DNA from 4 places in the Arthrobacter sp. NPDC092385 genome. Region 3 is predicted to be linked to each of the others. Evidence: riboswitches for the same ligand, from Rfam matches in the RefSeq annotation. Region 3 holds a riboswitch; each other region holds the start of a gene.
What was found. Region 3 has a riboswitch for S-adenosylmethionine ahead of ACIQCY_RS16730 (ABC transporter substrate-binding protein). Riboswitches for the same ligand answer to the same signal wherever they lie in the genome.

Region 1 (5,668 bases), on a different contig from region 3:
CGGTGGCAGGGATCAACGGGATCCGCGACTGCGCGGCGTCGGCGCTCATCGCAGACCTCACCTGAGCTTCGGCCACGCCCGCCGGAAGCAGGCGGCGCATCGACGGGGAACCGAATACCTCAGACTGTCCTCATGGTGTTGAAGCGCGCGAAGGACTGGCTGATCGGTGCTGCCGGGATGATGCTGATCCTGGTCATCGCGATAGCGATGCTGTGGTGGGCGGTGAGTGATCCGGCCGGTCGGGAGCCTGAATCGCTGCCGTCGTCGGGATCGGGTCCCGACCTGTCACCGGATGCGCAGGCTCCCCCGGACCTGCGCGAGGACGAGGTGTGGCTGGCCGACGTCGTGCTGGACGCCGGGACGGTCGTGACCCGCGGCTCGGTGCTCCGCGACGTCCGGGCCGTCGGACGCGGCGTGACCACCGGCCCCGACGGATCGGTCGCGGCTCGGCTCACCGTGGACGCGACCGTGCCGTTCGAGGCCGTCGCCGACGAGCTCGGCGAGGGGACGGACGTCCGAGCCGACGGCGGTCGGGCCGTGGTGGTCCGCACCGTGGAGGTCCTGGGCCGCGAGCTGCGCGTCACCGCCACCGGCACGGTCGAGGTCGAGGCCGGCAGACTGGTCGTCGAACCGCGCTCGATCGACATCGGCGGACCGGATCTCCTCTCGGAGGCCACCGCGGCCGTGGTGCGCCGGCTCGTCACCATCGAGCATGACATCGAGGGCCTGCCCGAGGGCCTCGTGCTGCAGGACGTCGCCGTCCAGGACGACGGCTTCCGCGCCACCCTGCGTGGCGAGGACGTCGCGCTCGTCCCCTGACCTCTCCCACCCATCCTCCCGGCGCGGATCATCCCGCTCCTGGTCGCCGGCAGGGCACATCGGCGGCGAGGAGCACCCGGAACCTAGAGCGCCGGATCCACGAGCTGCTGCAGGAGGGCGCCGTAGCGACCGATGATCGCCTCGTGGTCCTCGGCGAGGAGCCGCTCGTCCTGGACGACCCACAGGGCGTACATGAGCCCGCCCACCAGCGCCGCCGCGAGGCGTGCACGCAAGTCAGCACCGGGCCCGGTGAGCCGTGTCTCGAGGGGCGCGACGAAGGTCGTCTCATGGAGGTGCCGCAACTGCGCGCTCACGGCCCCGGCGTCACTGGCCCGCAGGAGCGTGAGGTAGAGGGGCCGCAGGTGGTCCTCCGCATCGAGGACGAACCGGACGAACCGTTCCCCCAGCGTTGCGGGGTCGCCGCCGAGGAGCGGCTGGTAGTCCGGCATTTGGGGGAGCGCCTCGAGGAAGAGGGCTTCCTTGGATCCGAAATAGTGGATGGGCAGCGCCGCATCCACTCCTGCCGCGGATGCTACGGAGCGGACCGAGGCGCCGGCATATCCGCGCTCGAGGAACAGGGTGCGGGCGGCGGCCAGGATGGCGCTGCGCGTCTCCGTCCGGCCTTCGATCATCCTCCAACCCTAGACGGCCGGGTTCCTCCTGCGAGTCCGTCCGGGACAATGCCCGTCGAAAAAGGAGGATCGCGCGCGACACTGGCCATTCAACGGCGTTGAATGTAGCCTGCAGGGACAGCAGCACTTCCCCCGATCCTCCGAACCGGAAGGACCTCCCATGTCCCGGACTCCTGCCACCCTGACCGCCTCCAGCACCATCGACCAGTGGCTCGGCCACCCCGAGGGAGGGCCTGTCCTGAGGGGGTTCCTCGCGCAGGCCGGCACCGACGAGGCAGCACTCGGCCCCGCCCGGTCCATGCCGCTGCAGCAACTGGTCGCCCTGAGCCAGGGCGCACTGCCGCAGGCGGCGGTCGACGATCTCGTCAGGCGGGTCAACGGAGGCATCATCCCGGAGGCGGACGGCTCCGCCTGGCAGGAGCGCCCGGTCGCGGGCCGGTTCGAGGGACGCACCGTCATCGTCACGGGGGCAGGATCGGGCATCGGCCGCGCCACGGCCTCACGCGTGGCCCGTGAGGGCGGCCGGGTGATCGCCGTCGACATCGCCGCGGATCGCATCGAGGACCTCACCGCGTCCCTGGACGACTACCAGGTGGTGCCGATCGCGGCCGACCTCACCGACGCCGAGGCCGTGGCGCGCATCATCGCCGGCACCGAGGGACGCATCGACGCACTGGCCAACGTGGCCGGCATCAACGACGACTTCAGCCCGCTCCACGAGGTCTCGGACGCCATGTGGTCGCGCGTCTTCGCCGTCAACGTCGAAGGACTCATGCGGCTCACCCGGGCCGTGCTGCCCGTCATGCTCGACGCCGGTCGCGGGTCGATCGTCAACGTGGCGTCCGAAGCAGGGCTTCGAGGATCGGCATCCGGCGTCGCTTACACGGCGTCCAAGCACGCGGTGGTGGGCATCACCCGCAGCGCAGCGTTCATGTACGCGAAGGATGGCGTGCGCATCAACGCGGTCGCGCCGGGCGGAGTCGCCACCGGCATCCCGATGCCGGGCACGCCGTCGGCCTTCGGGTCGGCGCGGCTCGAGGCGGCCCGGGTCAACATCCCGAGCATCGCCGATCCCGCCCACCTCGCGGCAACCATCACCTTCCTGCTGAGCGACGACGGCGTGAACATCAACGGCGCCATCCTGCCCTCCGACGGCGGCTGGTCGGCCGTCTAGGACAGGCCGCCGCGGCGGGGCAGCACGGCCCTTGTCCACCGCCGCGTTGTCAACTAATGTTGACGCATGGAGGTGGAGAGGATGAGAACACTCGTCGGATCGATGGACGGCAGAGGGCCCAGCGAAGCACTGCAGGCAGTCGCCGAACTCCAGCGGGAGGTAGGGCGTGCAGAAGCGGGCCTCGTCCGCAATGCCCGCCAGGCAGGACTGTCATGGGAGGCCATCGCCCAGAGCCTCGGGGTGAGCAAGCAGGCGGTGCACCGGAAGTACGGCAAACGGTAGCTCGACGTTTGCGCCTGACCGTGGGCGTACCGTCGTCGCCCGGCCCGGCCCGAGGAATGGCAGCGGATACGCTGGTGCCATGACTGTTCTCGTGTTCCTCGACCCGGCCCACGACGACGGCAAGGTCGTCGACGCCTCGCAGCCGCAACTGATGGCCACCGACCTCGGCGCCACGCGCGGGGACGGCATCTTCGAATCGCTGCTGGCCGTCGGCGGAACTCCCCGGAAGGAGCAGGCGCACCTCGCGCGGCTCGCGTCGTCGGCCGCCGCCCTCGACCTGGTGGTGCCCGGGGCGGAGGCCTGGAGCCGCGCCATCCGCACCGGCCTGCGGGAGTTCGCGGCGGCCGAGCCGGACCACGGCCACGCCGTCGTGAAGCTGATCGCCACGCGTGGGGTGGAGGACGCGGGCCGCGCCACGGCCTGGGTGCAGGTGGCGCCCGTTCCGGCGTCGACCCTGGCACAGCGCGACGCCGGCCTGAAGGTCCTGTTCCTCGAGCGCGGGTACGACAGCACCGTGGCACAACGTGCGCCGTGGCTGCTCATGGGTGCCAAGACCCTCTCCTACGCGGTGAACATGGCGGCCATCCGCCATGCGAAGGCGCACGGCGCGGACGACGTCATCTTCACGTCCTCCGACGGCAAGGTCCTGGAAGGACCGACGTCCACCGTGCTCCTCGCCTACGACCGTGACGGGCAGAAGACGCTCCTCACACCGCAGTTGGAGAGCGGCATCCTGGCGGGCACGTCCCAGAGCGCTCTCTTCGCAGCGGCGAAGGAGCAGGGGTGGGAGCTCGGCTACGGTCCGCTCGAACCGCACCACCTGCTCGACGCCGACGCCGTCTGGCTGATCTCGAGCATCCGGCTCCTCGCGCCCGTCCTCTCGCTCGACGGCCAGGACCTGCGTACGTCGGCCGCGCTCACCGCCGAACTCACCGAGCTCGTGGACCGATTCGTGTAATCTCCACCACAAACGGCCGTGTAGAGGCCCGTTTACCGCGTCAAACGCCGATTTCCGCCCGCTGTCGTTTTGACCGGGCCCTTCACCCTGCCCTAGCGTTTTTCTTGAAATCAAGAGTTCCAGCCCTCGGCCCTGGCCGGCTGGACAGCAACCCTCTCCCGTAGTGGGGTGCTCCAGGTGAAGATTCGGCCGCCGGGACCAGTCCCCCGGTTGGCAAGTACGGCGTCGTGCGGCGTCCCGGGATCGCCGGGTAGCCACATCACAACGCGCACAGCCCAGAACAGCGAGCGTGTCACCCAGCAGCAAGCAGCCTCCTTCCGTGCCGTCGACCGGCACCTCCGAAAACCCCTCACCCTGTGCGCCCGGAACCCGGGCCGGCATCGAAGGAAACCATGAACATCTCCCGTAAGGTCCTCACGGCACTCGCCGTACCCCTCCTCGCCCTGACCGTCTCCTGCGGCAGCTCCAGCAGCGAGCCCACCGAGACCACCGACGCCCTGGCCGGCAGCGACCAGCAGACGCTGGACAAGTACACCACCGAGGACACCACGCCGATCGACGGGATCGACACCTCGAAGCTCGGACTCATCACCGAGGGCACGCTGCGCGTCGGCACCCTCTCGGATGCGCCTCCGAACATCTTCATCGAGAACGGCGTCTTCACGGGCTACGACAACGAGTTGCTGCGCGCCATCGGCGACAAGCTCGGCCTCGAGGTCGAGTTCGCCTCCACCGACTTCTCGGCGCTGCTGGCGCAGGTGCAGAACAAGCAGTTCGACGTCGGATCCTCCTCGATCTCCACCACCGAGGCCCGCCGCGAGAACGTCGGCTTCACCAACGGCTACGACTTCGGCTACATGGCCGTCGTCGCCAAGAACGGCTCTCCGGTCACGGGCTTCGACTCGCTGTCCGAGAGCACCCGGATCGGCGTGGTGCAGGGCACCGTGCAGGACGACTACGTCACCAACACCCTGGGCCTCGAGCCCGTGCGCTTCGCCGACTACAACACCGTGTACGCCAACGTGAAGAACGGCCAGGTGGACGCGTGGGTCGCGCCGTCCCAGCAGGCCACCGGCCAGGTGAAGGAGGGCGACGACACCACGATCGCCGAGACCATCATCAACACGGAGAACTTCACCGCCTATGCCGTGAACAGCGAGAACCAGCCCCTGATCGACGCCCTGAACGCGGGCCTCGACGCCGTGGTCGAGGACGGCACGTGGTCCGAGCTCACCAAGGAGTGGTACCCGGACCGCGAGATGCCGACCGACTGGAAGCCCGGCAGCAAAGCCGTGGAAGTAAAGTAGCCGACCCTCCATGAATGCCCTTGAACAGCTCGCGCAGACCTTCTTCGACTGGGAGGCGATGGCCGCCGTCCTGCCGGAGCTCCTCGCGGTCGGCCTGCGGAACACCCTGATCCTCGCGATCGCGTCCGGCGTCATCGGGACGGTCCTCGGCATGGTCCTCGCGATCATGGGGATCTCCCGCAACCGGCTGCTCCGCTGGGCGGCGCGCATCTACACGGACATCTTCCGTGGGGTGCCCGCCGTCGTGATCATCCTGCTCATCGGCATCGGACTCAGCCCGATCTACCGCGAGGCCACCGGCAGCACGAGCCCGTTCCCCATGGGGATCCTCGCGCTGTCGCTCATGGCGGCGGCCTACATCGGCGAGATCTTCCGCTCCGGTATCCAGAGCGTGGAGAAGGGACAGCTGGAGGCCTCGCGCGCCCTGGGCTTCAGCTACCGCTCGTCGATGCAGCTCGTGGTGGTTCCCCAGGGCGTGCGGCGCGTGCTGCCCGCC
Region 2 (5,668 bases), on a different contig from region 3:
GCTCAAGCTCAAGGAACTGGTCGGACCCAATGAATCGGAAGCGCTATGACTGGACGTGAGACCTCGGACCGGGAGCTGCGCATCCTCGAGGAAGCGGGCCTCCCGGAGGACCCGGCCCTCCTGCACGCCGTACGCGACCTGCGGGCGCTGGGCACCGGGCCCGCACCGGAAGCGTCCGCGGAACTCGCCCAGTTGATGGCCGACGGCGGGAAGGCGCCCCAGAGCCGCCGGAACAAGCGTCGGATCACCTTTCTGGGAGGCGCACTCGCCGTGTCGATGGGTGTCGGGATGTCCGGTGTCGCGGCGGGAACCCTCCATCTCCCCTACGGCCTCGGCGACGCCGTCGATTCGATCGCCCGCTTCAGCGTGCATCACGATCCCGACCATCACGATCCCGACCGTCCGGAGCCCGCTGCGCCCGTCGTCGCGCCGTCCATCGAGAGCCCTGCGGGGGCCCTCGCGGTGCCGGTTCCGGCGCCGTCCGCCATCGCGGCGGTTCCGGCTGTTCCCGTTGCTGGGGACCCGACCGGTCCCGGCGACGTTTCCGGTGCCGGAGCCGGAACGGTGACGCCCGAGGTGCCTTCCATCGGAGGAAGGACGGCACCCGGTGCGCCGCTGGCCATGCCTGCAGTACCTCCGGTAGCCACCGAGAAGCCGCCCGTCGGGCAGGTACCGGCCGCCCCGGGTACTCCACCGGTGCAGGACCTGCGACCCGCCACCGTCCCCGGCGGACGCGTCCCGGGCACCCCGACAGGGGAGACGCCGCCGGGAGACGGCAAGCGCAAGGGCCAGGTCGACCAGGGAAAGCTGCAGGACAGGAACACGGTCCAGAAGGACGGCACGGTCCAGGGCGACGGCAGGGGCCAGGACACGCAGGCTGAGGGGGTAGTCACCAGCACCGGTCCTGAGCGGGGGGATCGCGACGTCCGCAGGTCCTTCGCCGGCCCGGATCCCTCCTGGCGCCTCACGCCCGTCGAGCAGGCCGACGAACCGATGTTCCTGGCTGGTCCGTTCTCCGACGATGATGCAGGGATGTCGCTCTTCCTCGCCGACGCGGACATTCTTGCGTACGCGGAAGCGGACGCCGACGTCGAACAGGCCGCCGGGCCGGCGAACGACCCCTCCGGCGATGCCGCTCCGGACGAGCCCGCCACTGGGGTGGAACCGCCGGCCGAGCCCGTCACCGTCGTGGAACCGACGGCCGAGCCGCTCGCCGTGGTCGAACCGACGGCCGAGCCCGTCACTGTGGAACCGCCGGCCGTGAAGTCGCCGGCGCCCGTCGCCGAGGACGGCTGACGCCGGCTACGAGGTGATCTGCCGCTTCGACGAGATGACGCCGGTGTTGAAGCCGGCGAGGTTGAGTCCTCCGTGGAACCGCGCGTGCTCGATCTTGATGCAGCGGTCCATCACCACGTTCAGGCCGGCCTTCTCGGCATCGCGGGCCACGTCCTCGTGCCACGATCCCAGCTGCAGCCACAGGGTTTTCGCGCCGACGTCCAGCGTCTCCTGCAGCACCGAGGGCAGGTCGTCGTGCTTGCGGAAGACATCCACGACGTCGGGCACCTCCGGCAGGTCCTTGAGCGACGCGTACGCCGGCTGCCCCAGGATCTCCTTGGCCACCGGGTTCACGAAGTACAGGCGGTACGGCGAGGAGGACTGCAGGTAGGTCGCGACGAAGTAGGACGCACGGGAGGGCTTGTCCGATGCCCCGACGATCGCCACGGACTTCGCGTTCCTCAGCAGGTTCAGCCGTTCGGGGGCCGAAGGCCCCTCCCAGGTCCGTTCCGGTGCGGTGCTGCTCATGCTCCCACTCCTACTGCCCGTGTTGCCGACGGGTCGTCGTCGTTCTCTCCCGCGGACTCCTGGGGGAGTTCGGCGAATGCTGCGTCCGGGGACTCCACGGCAGCTGCGAGCGCCTGGTCGATGTCCCACAGGATGTCGTCGAGGTCCTCCAGCCCCACCGAGATCCTGACCAGGTCCTCGGGCACGCCCGCGGCGACGAGCTGCTCGGCGGAGAGCTGCTGGTGCGTCGTCGAGCCGGGATGGATCACGAGGGTGCGGGAATCGCCGACGTTGGCGAGGTGCGAGGCCAGCTGCAGCGACTCGATGAACTTCTGGCCCGCCTTGCGGCCGCCCTTGATGCCGAAGCTGAAGACCGAGCCGGGTCCCTGCGGCAGGTAGGTCTTCGCGCGCTCATGGTGTGCATGCGTGGGCAGACCCGCGTAGTTGACGTACTCCACGCGCGGGTCGGCCTGCAGCCACTCGGCCACGGCCTGCGCGTTCTCGAGGTGCTCGTCGAGACGCTGCGCGAGGGTTTCGACGCCCTGCAGGAGCTGGAAGGCCGACGACGGCGAGAGCGAGGGCCCGATGTCACGGAGCTGCTCGGTGCGGAGCTTGGTGAGGAAACCGTACTCGCCGAAGTTCCCCCACCACTGGATGTTGCCGTAGGAGGGCACCGGCTCGGTCATCATGGGGAACTTGCCGTTGCCCCAGTTGAAGCGCCCGCTCTCCACGATCACGCCGCCGAGGGTGGTGCCGTGCCCGCCGATGAACTTGGTGGCGGAGTGGATCACGATGTCCGCGCCGTGCTCGATCGGCCTCACGAGGTAGGGGGTGCTCAGCGTCGAGTCGACGATGAAGGGTATTCCGGCGTCGTGCGCGACCTTCGCCAGCCCGGCGAGGTCCGCGATCTCGCCCGAGGGGTTCGCGATCACCTCGGCGTAGACGGCCTTGGTGTTGTCGCGGATCGCGGCCGCGTAGTCGGCCGGGTCCGTTCCGGGCACGAAGGTTGTCTCGATGCCGAACCGGCGGAGCGTGACGTCCAGCTGGGTCACCGTCCCGCCGTACAGCTGGGAGGCGGCGACGATGTGGTCGCCGGCCTGGCACAGGGCGGCGAAGGTGATGAACTCCGCGCTCATGCCCGACGCCGTCGCGACCGCCCCGATGCCGCCCTCGAGCGACGCGATGCGCTCCTCGAACGCGGCGACCGTGGGATTGCCGATACGCGAGTAGATGTTGCCGTACTTCTGCAGTGCGAAGAGATTGGCGGCGTCGTTGGTGTCCTTGAACACGAACGACGTCGTCTGGTAGATCGGCACCGCCCGGGCGCCGTGCGTGGCGTCGGGGGTCCCGCCGGCGTGGAGCGCACGCGTGCGGAAACCGAAGGAACGTTCTGCCATCAGACACCTGCCTTGCTGGGTCGGGATACTGCGAGGGTGGATTCGGGATCGAAGTCGACGCCGGCCTTGCGGGCGGCGTCGGCCTCCAGTTCGCGCACGATCGGCAGGATGTCCGTGCCGAAGGCCGCGACTTCCTCCTGGAAGTGCAGGTAGCAGGTGAGGAAGAGGTTCACGCCGATCTTCTTGTACTCGACGATGCGCTCGGCGATCTGCTCGGGCGTCCCGATGAGCTGCGTCTTGAAGCCGTCGTTGTACTGCACGAGGTCCTCGAAGCTGGAGTCGGCCCACATGCCCTTGCCGTCCTTCGTCGACGCGCCGGCTTCCTGCACGGCGTCCCGGAAGCCCTCGACGGCGGGGCGGTGCGCCTTCTCGACGATCTCGCGCAGGGTGTCGCGTGCCTCCTTCTCGGAGTCACGCGCGATCACGAAGCCGTTGAGCCCGTACCGGGGATGCCGGCCGGCCTCCTGTGCTGAGGCCCGGACTCCTGCGACGTTCTCCTTGAAGCCCTCGAGGTCCTTCCCGTTGGAGAAGTACCAGTCCGCCACCCGTCCGGCGGTCGCCTGGGCCGCTGTCGAGTTCCCGCCGAAGAAGATCTCGGGGTGCGGGCGGCCTGGGACGTCCACGGGGGCCGGGCTCAGGGTGAAGTTGTTGATGTCGTAGTACTTCCCCGACTGGCTGTAGCCCTCTTCGGTCCACAGGCCGCGCAGCACCCGGATGAACTCCTCGGTGCGGACGTAGCGTTCATCGTGCTCGAGCCACTCGAGGCCGAAGTTGACGAACTCGTCCTTGAGCCACCCGGAGACGATGTTGACCGCTGCGCGGCCGTTGGAGATGTGGTCCGCGGTGATGATGTATTTCGCCAGGACGCCCGGGTGCCACATGCCCGGGTGGACGGCGGCGATCACCTTCAGCTTCTCGGTCGCGGCCAGGAGGGCGAGGGAGAAGCTCGTCGCCTCGTGCTGCTTGTCGGCGCCGTAGGACGCGGCGTAGCGGGTCTGGGAGAGCGCGTACTCGAAACCGGCGTCCTCGGCGATGCGCGCGAGCTTCCTGTTGTAGTCGAAGTCCCAGCTGGTGCGCTGTTCGATGGTCGAGACCACCAGGCCGCCGCTGACGTTGGGAACCCAGTAGGCGAATTTGAGGGGGGCGGAAAGGTCGGCGACGCTCATGGTTTCCTCCATCGGTCTGGCAGTAGCACCCTTCTGTCGCCGTGGAACACGGAGGCCAGGGTTGCTGCGGCGTCAATGAGCCAGATCTCTCAGCCGCTCCGGATGGTCAGGTCGAGTGTGACACCGAGGTGCTGCAGAACCAAAACAATGTGTCCCCGTATGAGGTCCTGTCTCGAAGCCATCAGTGCACTGAGGACCTTGACAAAGCCGGGAACGCATCAAAGACTGGCCGTGGGAGCGCTTCCATGGGGATGGACCAGCGCTCCGCATTCGGGCGATCACGCCAACCACCACCACATGAGGAGCAATGATGCTCAGCATTTCCAGGACGTGTGCAGTGACCCTTGCCGTAGCAGGGGTTCTGGTCTCCACCGCATTCTCCGCCCTGCCGGCCTCTGCCCAGGGGCCCAAGGACGGTCCGGAACAGGGAGCGGCTTCGTCCGCCACCGAGTTCTATGTCCCGATGAAGAACCACTATCACGAGGCCCAGCGCCAGATCGCGGAGTTGCGGTCTTCCGGCGACCGTGCGACCGCCGACAGCCTCAGCGCCATGGTCTCGGCTCCACAGGCTGTCTGGGTCACGGGCAGCGATCCCGCCACCGTCACGCAGGAGGTGCGGACCACCACGCATCGCGCGGCAGGCAAGGGCCAGGTGCCCGTGCTCGCCGCGTACAACCTGCCCTTCCGTGACTGTTCGCAGTACTCGGCCGGCGGAGCGACCGACGTCGCCGGCTACAAGGCCTGGGTGGACGCGCTCGCCGCGGGCATCGAGGACAGGGCGGCCATGGTGGTGCTCGAGCCGGACGGGCTCGGCATCATCCCCTGGAACCGCGGGCTCGACGGCAACCTCGAGTGGTGCCAGCCGGCAGAGGCGAACGCCCGGACCGCGGCGGCAGAGCGCTTCGAGATGCTCAACTACGCGGTGGACCAGCTGAAGGCGCTTCCCAACACCAGGGTGTACCTCGACGGGACGCACAGCGCCTGGCTCGGTACCGGTGAGATCTCGAGCAGGCTCGTGAAAGCCGGTGTGCAGAAGGCCGACGGCTTCTTCCTGAACGTCTCCAACTACGAACTCACCGAACGCCAGGTGAAGTTCGGCAGCTGGGTGTCCCAGTGCATCTACTACGCCACCGAGATCAACCCGGGGGCCTACGGTTCCTGTGGCAGCCAGTACTATCCGGCGTCGCCCACCGACTTCTCCACCTGGGGACTGACTGACGCCTGGTACGCGAAGAACGTGGCGGGCGCGGCGAACGCGCCGTCGAACGACGAGCTTGCACACTTCGTCATCGATACGAGCCGCAACGGCAAGGGCCCCTGGGT
Region 3 (5,668 bases):
GTTCTCGGTGCCGCCACCGATGATGCCGATGACCACCAGTGCGAGCAGGATCTCCGGGATGGCCAGGGTGACGTCGAGGAACCTCATCACGGAGGCCTCGACCAGGCGTCCGTTGAGGCCGGCGAGGAGGCCGATCGCCGTGCCGCCGAGGACCCCGATCGCCGTCGCGCCGATGCCGATGTACAGGGAGGTGGCGGCACCGTGGACGATGCGCGTGTAGTTGTCGGCGCCGGAATCGTCCGTGCCGAACCAGGCCGCGGCACTCGGCGCCTCGAAGCTTCTGGCCGGATTCACCGCGTAGGGATCGCCCGGGGCGAGAAGGCCGGGCACCAGGACCGAGGCCGCCAGCCACAGGAGGAAGGCGGAGGCCAGCAGGATGCCCGGGCGGATGCGGAGCCGGCGTCGTGCCCGCGGTGTCCGGCCTGGCGTGCCCGCCGGTGACACCGGGGGACCGCCCAGGGGGGTGGCGAGGGTTGCGACGGCGGGTGGGGCGGTGCGGGAGGCGATGCTCATGCTGTCACCACTTTCGGATCGATGAGCGTGTAGAGGAGGTCGATCACCAGGTTGACGACCACGTAGACCGCGGCCGAGAGGAGCACGATCCCGATGATGACGGGCAGGTCCTTGTTGTAGACCGAGGCCAGCGTGAGCGAACCGATGCCCTGCCGGCTGAAGAGGGTCTCGACGACGACCGACCCGCCGAGGAGCGCCGCGACGACGAAGCCCGACATGGTCATGACGGGGATGGCGGCGTGCCGCAGCGCATGGCGGATCCGCACCGGGAGGTCCCGCATGCCGCGGGACCGTGCCGTCAGGATGAACGGCTGCTCCAGGACGTCCTCGAGTTCGTTCCGCAGGACCTGGGACAGGGTCCCGAAGATCGCGAGGGCGAGCGTGAGTGCCGGGAGGACCAGGGCCGCCGTCCCCTGGTTGCCGCCGATGGGGAACCATCGGAGCGTGAAGGAGAAGACGATCAGCAGGGCGAAGCCGATGATGAAGGTCGGCGTCGCCGCGAACACCACCTCGATACCGGAGACGATCGACCGGATCCAGTTCGCACGCTGCGCCGAGAGGACGGCGACCGCGAAGGTCAGGGGCAGGGCGATTCCGACGGCGGCGCCTGCGAGCGCCGCCGTCGCACCGATCTGCTGGCCGATGGCTTCCGTCACCGGCAGGCGCAGGCGGTAGGACTGCCCCAGGTCCCCCTGCAGCAGGTTCCCGAGATAGCTGCCGTACTGGACGATGAACGGCTGGTCGAGCAGGTAGTCGGCGCGGACCTGCGCCAGGGTCTCGGCGGTGGGCCGTGCGTCGGGACCGCCGAGGATCAGCAGGGCGGTGTCACCCGGGATCAGGTAGACCGCGAGGAACGTCAGCGTGGCGGCGCCCCAGAGGACCCCGATCCCGACGGCCAGGCGTGTGAGGATGCGCCGGAGGACGGCCACCTACTCCGCCTTCCAGGCGTAGGTCAGCACGGGCACGGGGTGGGAGGTGTCCACCGCGACGTCCTGGACGGTGTTGGCGTAGGCGAACTGGCTCGGGTTCTCGTAGAGCGGGACGCCCGGGACGATCTCGAGCAGCCGGTGCTGGGCCTTGGAGTAGGCCTCGGCCGCCTCGGGGCCGTCACTGGCTTCACGGGCCGTCAGGAGCAGTTCGTCCAGGGCCGGATCGTCGACGTAGGACGAGTTCTGCCCGATCCGCTCCCCGGTGATCTCCGAGGAGTGGTACCGGATGAAGAGGACGTCGGTCGTGTTCGTGTGCCATACGCCCGCCAGCGCGTCGTAGTCCCCGGCGTAGCGCCGCTCGGTGAGCTGGGCCTGCGGGAGCTGGATGATCTGGAGGTCGAAGCCGGCCTTCCTGGCTTCTCCCTGCAGCTGGACCAGCAGGGGGCTCGGCGTCGAACTCTCCACCGCCGGCACCTCGACCACGAGGCGCTGACCGTCCTTGGTACGGAACCCCTCGCTGTCACGCGTGGACCAGCCGGCGTCGTCCAGCAGCTTGTTCGCCCGCTCGGGATCGTAGGTGAGCGTTCCCTCGACCGAAGGGTCGTAGTACTTGCTCTCCTTCGACAGGAAGCTGTCGATCGGGGTGTAGGTGTCGAAGCCGAGGCTGTCGGTGACGGCCTTCGTGTCCACGGACGCGGCGAATGCCTGGCGGACCGCGAGATCGTTGAAGGGTGCGCGGTTGAGGTTGAAGCTCAGGACGTACGGGCTGCCCGTCCGTGGCAGGTTCTCGTACGTGAAGTTCGAATCCGCCTGGACCGCGGATGCGTTCTGCGGTGCGAGGTTCTCGGTGAGGTCGTACTGGCCCGAGACGAGCGACTGGTGCCGGATGACCGGCTCGCTGACCAGGGTGACCTCCACGCCGTCGAGGTGTGCCTCGCCGTCGCCCTCGAGCCACTCCGGCGCCCAGTCGTAGCCGGCGCGCTTGGTGTAGCTGATGCTCTGGCCGGGCTTGTAGTCCGCGACCGTGAACGGCCCGGTGCCGATCGGGTTCTGGCAGAGCGTCTCGGGGGCTTCGGTGATCGCCTTGCCCGAGTTCATGCCGAGCCACGACTGCGCCAGGGTGTAGAGGAAGGGCGTGTAGGGGTACTCGAGGTGGGCTTCGAAGGTGTACTCGTCGATGACGGTGCCGTCCACGTACGGGGCGATGTACGCAGCCGCGAGGGGGGACTTCGTGGCCGGATCCCGCATGTGCTCCAGGTTCTGGCCCAGCACCTCGGCGTTCCAGGGCGAGCCGTCACTGAAGGTCACTCCCTCCTTGAGGTGGAACGTGTAGGTCTTGCCGTCCTCCGAGATGTCCCAGGATTCAGCGAGGTAGGGAGCGATCTCCCCGTTCTCGTCGAGCGTCACGATGTTGTCGTAGATCAGCCGGCCGAGGAATTGCTGCTGTGTGGCAGAGATCCCGTGGCCGTCGAGGCAGCCGGGTTCGGCCGAGATCGACACGTTCAGGATGCCGCCGTCCACCGGCTCGTCACCGGCCACCGAGGAGGGACCGGCCGGACCGGCGCAGCCGCTGACAAGGGACACCAGGGCGACGGCCGACAATGCGGTGAAGCTGCGGAATCGGCGGCGATCTCGGGCAGGACGAATTACGGATGCATTCATGGAGAATTCCTTGGAAGGGGTCCGGCACCGCGCACAGCGGAATTCACCGGAAAAGGGGATGAAGAGCAACAGGATGCGCAGGACGCGCAGGGTCTGCTAGGGGAGGGGGAGGGCGCTACAACTCACGGGGAGTGCCTTTCGAAGTGCTCTTGCCCGCGCCGGACCAGCACGAAGTGCCAAGGCGGAGGCCGCTTCGTCATCCGAACCACCCAGGAACATGGGGTTGGTGCGCGGCCTAGTCGGAGCTTGGCGGCCGCATCTCTTGAAGCTGAATTCACTATAGGCAGAGAATCCGGCAGTCGCGCCAATAAGAAGTAATATGACCGGGTATTGCGATATCGCCCCATCAGGCAGCGGATCCGATGCCGAACAGGGATCCCGCCTTCCGCTCAGAAAGGCATTCGATGATCGCTGCCCGTACCCCGGCTTCGCCCTGGACCACCGGCTCCTGGCGTAACCCGCCGGAGGACGCCGTGGTGGAAGGCGGCCACCTGCGCGTGACGGCCGTGGAGGGAAGCGACGCCTGGCGGCGGACGTCGTACGGTTTCGTCCACGACAGCGCTCACGCCCTGCTGGCACCCTTCCCCCAGGACACCGCTCTCGACGTCTCGTTCCTGCTCGACTACCGGGAGCAGTTCGACCAGGCCGGCATCTACCTGCACAGCAGTGCGGAGCACTGGATCAAGGCCGGAGTGGAGGTGTCCGACGGCGTTCCCCAGGTGGGTGCCGTGGTGACTGATCGTGTATCCGACTGGTCGGTCGCCCCGGTGCCCGAGTGGGGTGGGCAGGAGGTGACGGTGCGCATGAGCAGGAGCGGCGATGCCGTCACGATCCGCGCTCGCAGGTCAGGGGAGGCGTTCCGCCTCGTCCGCGTCGTGCCACTCGAACCCGGCCTGGAGGTCTCGGCGGGGCCGTATTGCTGCTCGCCCACGCGAGCGGGCCTGACAGTGACCTTCACCGGCTGGGCACAGGGGGAAGCGGACGCTGCGCTGCACGGGTAGGGGAGTCGCTGCCGCCGCCGGCCTGTGCATCAGCCGATGACGACGGCGCCGTCGTCATCGATCCGCCAGGTGGGCAGTCGCTCGGACGAACGAGTCAGGATGAGGTGGTTTTCCATGGAGCTCTCGGCGGGCGGCCGGACAGGCCTGGCCGGAGCGGCGGTGGTCGGGGTCGCCTTCGGGATGGCCCGCTACGCCTACGGCCTGACGCTGCCCGGCATCCGGCAGGACCTGGGGCTCTCCGAGCTGGTGCTCGGCCTCATCGCCAGTGCGACGTTCGCAGGCTACCTGGCCGGCCTGCTGCTCGCCGGGCCGCTGGCTGCTCGCCGCGGTTCGCGCGCTCCGACAACTGTGGGTGGAGCATGTGGCGCCCTGGGAGCGGTGCTCGTGACACTTGCGCAGTCCCCGTGGCTGCTCGCGGCCGGTGTCGTCCTGGCCGGCAGCGCGGGGGGCTGGGTCTGGGCGCCCTACTCCGACATCGTGACCCGTGCGGTGCCCCTGCAACACCGGTCACGGACGTTGGCGATCATCACGACCGGCACCGGCGGTGGACTGGTTCTCCTGGGTGGCCTGGCCGTCCTTGCAGCACTGGGCTCATGGCGCCTGGTCTGGGCCGGTATCGCTCTTGCCGCGGTGGCAGCCGCGATCCTGAACCTCCGCCTCGTGTCGCCGACCCGTCCGGATCCGCGCCCGGACGGACCGCACGGTGTCTCCTCACTGGCGAAGGCGCTGCGGGTACCCGCCGCCTACTCCGTCGTCTACTTCGCCGTCGTCGTCATCTACTTCACCTACGCAGCGGACACCCTGGCCAGCGGCGACCTCCCCGCTCTTGCCGTCCCGGCACTCTACGCAGCTATCGGCCTCACCGGCGCGGCGGGCCTGGCGACCGAAGCCGCAGTGCAGCGGATGGGCGCCTCGCGGGTCGCCGCCCTCTGCCTCGTCACGGTCGCTGCAGCACTGGCACTCCTCGGCCTGGCCAGTGACTCCCTGACCGCGACGGCAGTCTCAGCGTGCATCTTCGGTGTCGGATACATGGCAGGATCGGCGGTCCTCGCCGTCTGGACCGCCGAGCTGGTGCCCGACCGCGCAGGCGCAGCATTCACGGCCTGCCTTGTCGTCGGAGCCATCAGTTCGGTCGCAGCGCCGGCCCTTGCCGGCGCCGTGATCCCCGGCCTGGGCCTCGGACCCCTGCTCGTCCTGACCGCCGCGGTGTCACTGCTCAGCGGGATCGCGCTGATGCTGCGTGACTCGACAGCGGCGGCCGTCGGCAGGACCAGGCCGTAGTTCCAGGAACCCTGCTCGTCGTCGGAGTGCGCACCCGCCCTCGGAACACGCCGTGTCGCTAGCCCGGAACAGAAGTCCCGGCCGAGGCGGGTCCCGGCGGGGACTTCTGCAACGTGCCGTGGGGCGGGTGAGAGGAGGGCCTATGTGTTCCTCACTTCCTCGGCGTCCTCCGTGGCGACGGCGCCGGCTGCGGCGAGGGCGACGCCGAGCACCAGGTGCGCCCAGCTGGTGGCCGCATTGGTGGAGAAGATGTTGGCGACCATCTCGGCGTTCGCGAAGAGG
Region 4 (5,668 bases), on a different contig from region 3:
GATCGCCGTGATCTTCTACATGCTGGTCGCGATCTCGGTGGTCACGGTGCTGAGCCCCACGGAACTGGAGGGCATCAGGGAGGCCGAGGGTGCAGCCCTGCTCGAAGTGGTGCACAAGGGATCACCCGATTTCCCGATCGACAAGATCTTCCCGTTCCTGGCCGTCTTCGCCGTCGCGAACACCGCACTGATCAACATGCTGATGGCGAGCCGGTTGATCTACGGCATGGCCCGGCAGGGCGTCCTGCCCCGGCCGCTCGGCAAGGTCCTTCCGGTGCGCTGCACTCCCTGGGCCGGTATCGCCTTCTCGACGATCCTCGCCCTCGGCCTGATCCTCTACGTGACCAGCGATCCGGACAGCAACATCGTGGCGAACCTCTCGGGCACCACGGCCTTCCTGCTCCTGTGCGTCTTCACCGTGGTGAACGTCGCCTGCGTGGTGCTGCGACGCAAGCGGGACGTCAACCGCAAGGTCTTCTTCACGTCACCCGGCCCGCTCCCCATCGTGGCCGCGGTGCTGTGCGCATTCCTCGCCGGGCCGTGGGTGGGGCGCGACGTCGTGCAGTACCAGATTGCCGGCGGCCTGATGGCTATCGGCGTGGTCCTGTGGTTCGTCACCTGGCTGATCAACCGGAGGACCAACACCAGGGCCGGCGATCCGTCGGCCGTCGACGGCTGAGGATCCGGCCCGGGCGGCGGCTAGCATCGGCAGCATGGAGACTCTTCGCTACGCAGCCTTCACCGACCGCGCCGATGGTGGAAACCCTGCCGGGGTGGTGCTCGACGCCGACGGCCTGACGCCGCAGGAGATGCAGGCCATCGCAGCCCGGCTCGGCTACGCGGAGAGCGCCTTCCTCTCCCGCCGCTCCCCGGGTGGTGCCACGATCCGCTACTTCGCGCCCGAGGCCGAGATTCCGTTCTGCGGCCATGCGACGATCGCCACCGGCGTCGCGCTCGCCGAGCGCGGGGGAGTCGGGACGCTGGTCCTGTCGACGCCGGTGGGTCCGCTCGAGCTCAGGACCGAGCGGGTGGGCGGTCGCGTCGTCGCCTCCCTCGTCACGGTCGAGCCGTGGGTCGACGGCATCGACGACGACGTCCGCGCGGAGCTCCTGCAGCACCTCCGCCTTGGCGAGGAGGAGGTGTCGGCGGACCTGCCCGTGATGCTGTCCTTCGCCGGCAACATCCACCCCATCGTGCCCGTGCGCGACGCCGCCGTCCTGCGGAGCCTCGACTACGACTACGAGGGGCTGAAGCGCCTGATGTCCGCGCGGGGGTGGGGCGCGACGATCGCCGTCGTGCACCGGCTCGGTCCGGATGTCTTCGAAGCGCGGAACCCCTTCCCGCCCGGCGGGGTGCGCGAGGATCCCGCCACGGGCTCGGCTGCGGCCTCCCTCGGCGCCTACCTGCGTGCTCGGGGCGAGGTTCAGCCGCCGGCCACCCTCACCGTACACCAGGGGGCCGACGTCGGGCGCCCGTCGGTCATCACGGTGCTCATACCCGAGAGCGGGGGCATGACGGTGTCCGGCGGAGCGGTCCGGATCCCCGGCTAGGTGGATGCACCGGATCACCGGCGGGCAGCCCGCGCTCAGGCCCCGGTCGGGGCCTCCCGTGCCGTCGCCTTCGGTGCCGATCCGATGGACCAGACCCGCGGGGGTACCGCACCATTGACCGAGTGGTCGCCGATGATCCTCGCCTTGAAGACCCACGGGTTGTGGTTGGCGGCGGTACGTGCGTTCCGCCAGTGGCGGTCGAAGTTCTTCGCCGTACTCACCCCGGACGCCGCGAGCGCATTGAAGACGTCCGACGTCGCCCGGGTGGCGAGCGCCGACAGGATCACCTGGGCCTTCGCCGTCTCGAGCTCGGCGACGTCGTTGCGCCGCTCGTCCTCGACCTCGTCGTCGAGGAAGGCACCCTCGTACGCGTGCTGCAGGGCCCTCGCGGCCCGCTCGACCGTCGCGTCGGCCGCGTACGCTGCCGCGGACACCTCGCCGATGACCTGCAGGATCTGCGGGTCGGCCGCGAACGACGACGCATTGCCGTGGCTGAAGATGCGCGTGCGGTTCCGTACCTCGTGGGCGACGTCCCGCTCCGCGGCCGTGATGGTGCCGGCGAGGACGGCGAGCAGCACCGCCTGGTAGAACGCCGTCTGGTACTTGAACCGCGTGTCGAAGTCGATGACGTTCTCGGCGTCCACGCGTGCGCCGTCGAAGGTCGACGTCCCTGAGCCGGTGGTCTGCTGGCCGAAGCCGTCCCAGTCGTCCGCGTGCGTGACGCCGGGCTGATGGGTGCTGACCACGGCGATCACCTTCACGCCGTTGTCGGTGCGCTGTGCGAACGTGTCGATCCAGTCCGCGAAGATGCTCCCGGTCGAGTAGTACTTGGTGCCGGTGATGCGGAAGCCGCCGTCGTTCCTGTCCGGGTCCGGGCTGACCTTCGTGATGACGTCGCCGATCGTCACGCCGCCCACCTCGGTCCAGGAGTTACCGATCGTCTCGCCGTCCACGAAGCGCTTGAGCCACGTCTCGCGCTGCCGTCCGGTCGAGACGAGGCGGTCCTCCACGAAGGCGAAGTGTGCTCGCAGGGCCTGCGGGATGTTGGAATCCGCGGCTGCGAGCTCGGTGAGCAACCGGAACAGCTGGGGCAGGGATGCTCCGAAGCCGCCGTCGGCCACCGGTACCCTGAGGGCGCCGAAGCCGGCCTCGATGAGCGACCGGATCTCCTGTCGGGGCAGCTCGTGGTCGCGTTCCCGGCGGGAGGCGCCCTCGGCGATCCTCGCGAAGAGGGGACGGAAGCGGGCGGCCAGGAGTTCGTAGTCCGCGTCGGCGGTGGGAGGAGTGTGCGTCAGGGTGGTCATGGTGGACCTTTCCGGGAGGGATGGTGACTGATGGGGGACGGAGAGGACAGGCGGAGGGCGCGGGCGGGCGGAGCGGTGGAGTATCAGGCGGAGACGGGGGTGCGGGGTGCAACGGCGGGTGCGGGGCGCGTACTGAGCGTTGCGGCCGCGACGAACAGGACCCCCAGCACCGCGGCGGCCGCGATGACCGAGGATCCGCCCGTCGGCCAGGCACCGTTCAGGCCGAGGACCGCCGGGATCACCGTGCCGGCCGTGCCCACGAGGATCGCGCTCCAGCCCGTGATCCGGGTGAGGCGGGCTGCGCCGCGGGCGAGCAGCAGGAAGAAGAGCGCCCAGAGCACCGCCCAGCTGAGCCACAGCACCGAACTGACGGGATCGCCGTCGGCCGCCGTGCCTGCGAAGACGAGGGCCAGCACGGCGACGAAGCCGCAGAACCAGCCGACACCGGCGGATCCGAGGCCGGCCACCGAGCTCAGGCCCACGTACAGGTAGGTGAGTCCGAAGAGGACGATCCCACCGGCCGAAGCGGCGGTGCCGGGCCCACCGGCCGACGCGATGAGCAGCGCGAAGACCAGTTGCAGTGTGCCGATGGCGAGGTTGAAGAAACCGGAATCGCGCGGCGCCACCCGGCCCAGGAGGCCGAGGCCGTTGATCAGGAGGGCTGCTCCGGAGAGCAGGAGGCAGATGTACGACATGGGTGTCCCATCGACGGGACGCGGACCCGCAGGTACGCGCCGTGCTTGCCCCGGCACGGTCCGCACGGGGCCTGATCTTCACCTGGGGCACCCCACCACGGAGGGGGTTGCCGCCCGACGAGCCAGGGCTTCGCGTCGGGACTCTTGATCTGTGGTCCCCAGACTAGGTGGTCCAAGGGGCCGGGCACAGGGATGCGACGGCGGATAACGCGCCGTGACGCCCCGTGACTCTCCGTGCTCCCGCGCTGCCCCGTCGTCGTCGGAGCGCAGCAGCGGGTGACGCGGAGGTCAGGTCACGGCCGGTAGCCGAAGGCCGCCAGTCCGAGGTCGGGGTGGGCCTGGAAGCCCATCGCACGATAGAACGGGTGCGACCGCGCTCCGTCCTCGGATCCGTCCGCGTCGGTACTGAGTGCCACGAACATGCAGTGGCCGTAGCGCGAGCGGACCTCGTGCATCAGGGCACGGCCTACCCCGCGGCGCTGCGCTCCGGGGTGCACGAGGATGTCCTGGACGTAGCAGATGGACTCTCCGTCCGAGACGGTGCGCGCGAGGCCGAGCAGGCGGCCGTCCTCGTCCCGTGCGGCAAGAACGAGGTGTGAGCCTGCAAGGCTGCGCCGCAGCCTGTCGGGGTCGCGGGTGTAGGCGGTCCACCCGACGGCTTCGTAGAGTGCGAGCGCTTCCGCGAGGGGCGGGATCTGCCCGGCGATGATGTCCACGTCGCCCACCCTAGCCGCCGGCCCTCACGGCTCTACGGTGCGGCGATCGGAGCGGTCCGTGCCTTCGTGGCGGTGATCAGGTCGCCGGGCGTCAACTCGATGTCCAGCCCTCGCTGGCCTCCGGACACGAAGACCGTGGGGTGGTCGAGGGCGGTGGCGTCGAGGACCACGGGGGAGGGCCGGCGCTGCCCGATCGGGGAGATGCCACCGAGGACGTACCCGGTCTTCCGCTGGGCGACGGCGGGATCGGCCATCGTCGCCTTCCTTCCGCCGAGCGCGGCGGCCAGGGCCTTCAGGTCCAGTGTTCCGCTGACCGGGACGACGGCGGCCACGAGCGAACCGTCGACGCTGGTCATGAGGGTCTTGAAGACCCGCGCGGGTGCCACGCCCAGCGCGGCGGCGGCCTCGAGCCCGTAGCTCGAGACGCCGTCCTGGTGCTGGTAGGGCCGGGCGGTGAAATCGATTCCGGCTGCCGAGAGGGCAGCGAGCGCGGGGGTGCTGCGGGAGCCTGTCGGTTTCCTGCCCACTGCACCTCCTCGGGGTATCACGACACCGAAGCGACGTCCCGAACCGCCACGGAATCCAGCTCCGGCCGGCCCCAGGCTCCGGCGAAGTCGCAGGACAGGATGAACCCGGCCATGATTGGGCCCGTCAGGACGAGCCCTTCGACGTAATCTACGCCGTCGCGCTGGACGGGTTCCACTCCGCGCGACTGGAGGGCCTCGAGCAGGACGTCGGTGTCCAGCGCGTCGTCAGCCCGGAGGGAGCACCAGTACACGTACAGGCCTTCCACCTCGTCGAGGGTTGCATGGGAGCCGTCGCCGGTGACGGTGGTGCAGTCCTGGAGGAAATTCTCGATGTGCTGCGTCATGGTGTGTGTTCCTTTGCAGTGTCGGAAGCAGTGTCGGAAGCGGTGCCGAAGAAGGACCGGCCGGCGGGGGATGTCCGGCTCGGCGCGGTCGGCCCGGTCGGTGCGGAGGCAGTGCACGCTGCGCCTGATCCGTGTCAGCCTGCGGGGATGGCAGGGGAGGGCGGAGGCGTCAGGACGCCACGGGCGGAGCGGGAGTGTGCTCGGGGAGATCGTGCAGGCGGGATGGGAATCCGGCCGCGTGGGGCTGTGGAAGAAGGGCTTCCTGGTTGTTCATGGTGCACGCTCCCTCTCGGGGATGGTGCTCTGCTTTTGGGTACCCGGCGGACGCGCCAGGGTAACGAAGAGAAGAACCGAAGACAGCCGCCTTCTTCTAGACAACTACCCCCACCCTACGCTTTTTCCGCCCCGCCGGCGCAAGGAGGCTCAGCTACAGTACAGATATGCCCTCGATCCGCCCCCGGAACCGCCGGGCGACCATCAACGATGTGGCGACGGCCGCCGGCCTCTCGCGCGGCACGGTATCGCGGGTGGT

Region 1: it holds a riboswitch for S-adenosylmethionine, as region 3 does, so the genes downstream of both, ACIQCY_RS01450 (ABC transporter substrate-binding protein) here and ACIQCY_RS16730 (ABC transporter substrate-binding protein) in region 3, are expected to answer to the same signal.
Region 2: it holds a riboswitch for S-adenosylmethionine, as region 3 does, so the genes downstream of both, sfnG (dimethylsulfone monooxygenase SfnG) here and ACIQCY_RS16730 (ABC transporter substrate-binding protein) in region 3, are expected to answer to the same signal.
Region 4: it holds a riboswitch for S-adenosylmethionine, as region 3 does, so the genes downstream of both, ACIQCY_RS04170 (AmiS/UreI family transporter) here and ACIQCY_RS16730 (ABC transporter substrate-binding protein) in region 3, are expected to answer to the same signal.

What each region holds. Positions count from the first base shown of each region.
Region 1 is NZ_JBIVQL010000001.1:289,184-294,851, reverse strand. It holds gene ACIQCY_RS01480 (YegP family protein) at 1-65, shown strand, start outside; gene ACIQCY_RS01475 (LmeA family phospholipid-binding protein) at 133-819, shown strand; gene ACIQCY_RS01470 (TetR/AcrR family transcriptional regulator) at 903-1,451, opposite strand; gene ACIQCY_RS01465 (SDR family NAD(P)-dependent oxidoreductase) at 1,612-2,625, shown strand; gene ACIQCY_RS01460 (AsnC family protein) at 2,692-2,907, shown strand; gene ACIQCY_RS01455 (aminodeoxychorismate lyase) at 2,987-3,865, shown strand; SAM riboswitch class IV at 3,974-4,091, shown strand; gene ACIQCY_RS01450 (ABC transporter substrate-binding protein) at 4,258-5,172, shown strand; gene ACIQCY_RS01445 (amino acid ABC transporter permease) at 5,183-5,668, shown strand, end outside.
Region 2 is NZ_JBIVQL010000009.1:81,130-86,797, reverse strand. It holds gene ACIQCY_RS12800 (RNA polymerase sigma factor) at 1-49, shown strand, start outside; gene ACIQCY_RS12795 (hypothetical protein) at 46-1,296, shown strand; gene ACIQCY_RS12790 (CoA-binding protein) at 1,303-1,803, opposite strand; gene ACIQCY_RS12785 (O-acetylhomoserine aminocarboxypropyltransferase/cysteine synthase family protein) at 1,800-3,179, opposite strand; gene sfnG (dimethylsulfone monooxygenase SfnG) at 3,179-4,357, opposite strand; SAM riboswitch class I at 4,351-4,454, opposite strand; gene ACIQCY_RS12775 (glycoside hydrolase family 6 protein) at 4,683-5,668, shown strand, end outside.
Region 3 is NZ_JBIVQL010000019.1:12,691-18,358, forward strand. It holds gene ACIQCY_RS16720 (ABC transporter permease) at 1-513, opposite strand, end outside; gene ACIQCY_RS16725 (ABC transporter permease) at 510-1,442, opposite strand; gene ACIQCY_RS16730 (ABC transporter substrate-binding protein) at 1,443-3,104, opposite strand; SAM riboswitch class IV at 3,245-3,372, opposite strand; gene ACIQCY_RS16735 (DUF1349 domain-containing protein) at 3,509-4,105, shown strand; gene ACIQCY_RS16740 (MFS transporter) at 4,205-5,386, shown strand; gene ACIQCY_RS16745 (DUF4383 domain-containing protein) at 5,527-5,668, opposite strand, start outside.
Region 4 is NZ_JBIVQL010000002.1:225,523-231,190, reverse strand. It holds gene ACIQCY_RS04185 (APC family permease) at 1-679, shown strand, start outside; gene ACIQCY_RS04180 (PhzF family phenazine biosynthesis protein) at 714-1,550, shown strand; gene ACIQCY_RS04175 (acyl-CoA dehydrogenase family protein) at 1,586-2,854, opposite strand; gene ACIQCY_RS04170 (AmiS/UreI family transporter) at 2,938-3,549, opposite strand; SAM riboswitch class IV at 3,586-3,699, opposite strand; gene ACIQCY_RS04165 (GNAT family N-acetyltransferase) at 3,843-4,265, opposite strand; gene ybaK (Cys-tRNA(Pro) deacylase) at 4,298-4,792, opposite strand; gene ACIQCY_RS04155 (hypothetical protein) at 4,810-5,136, opposite strand; gene ACIQCY_RS04150 (LacI family DNA-binding transcriptional regulator) at 5,577-5,668, shown strand, end outside.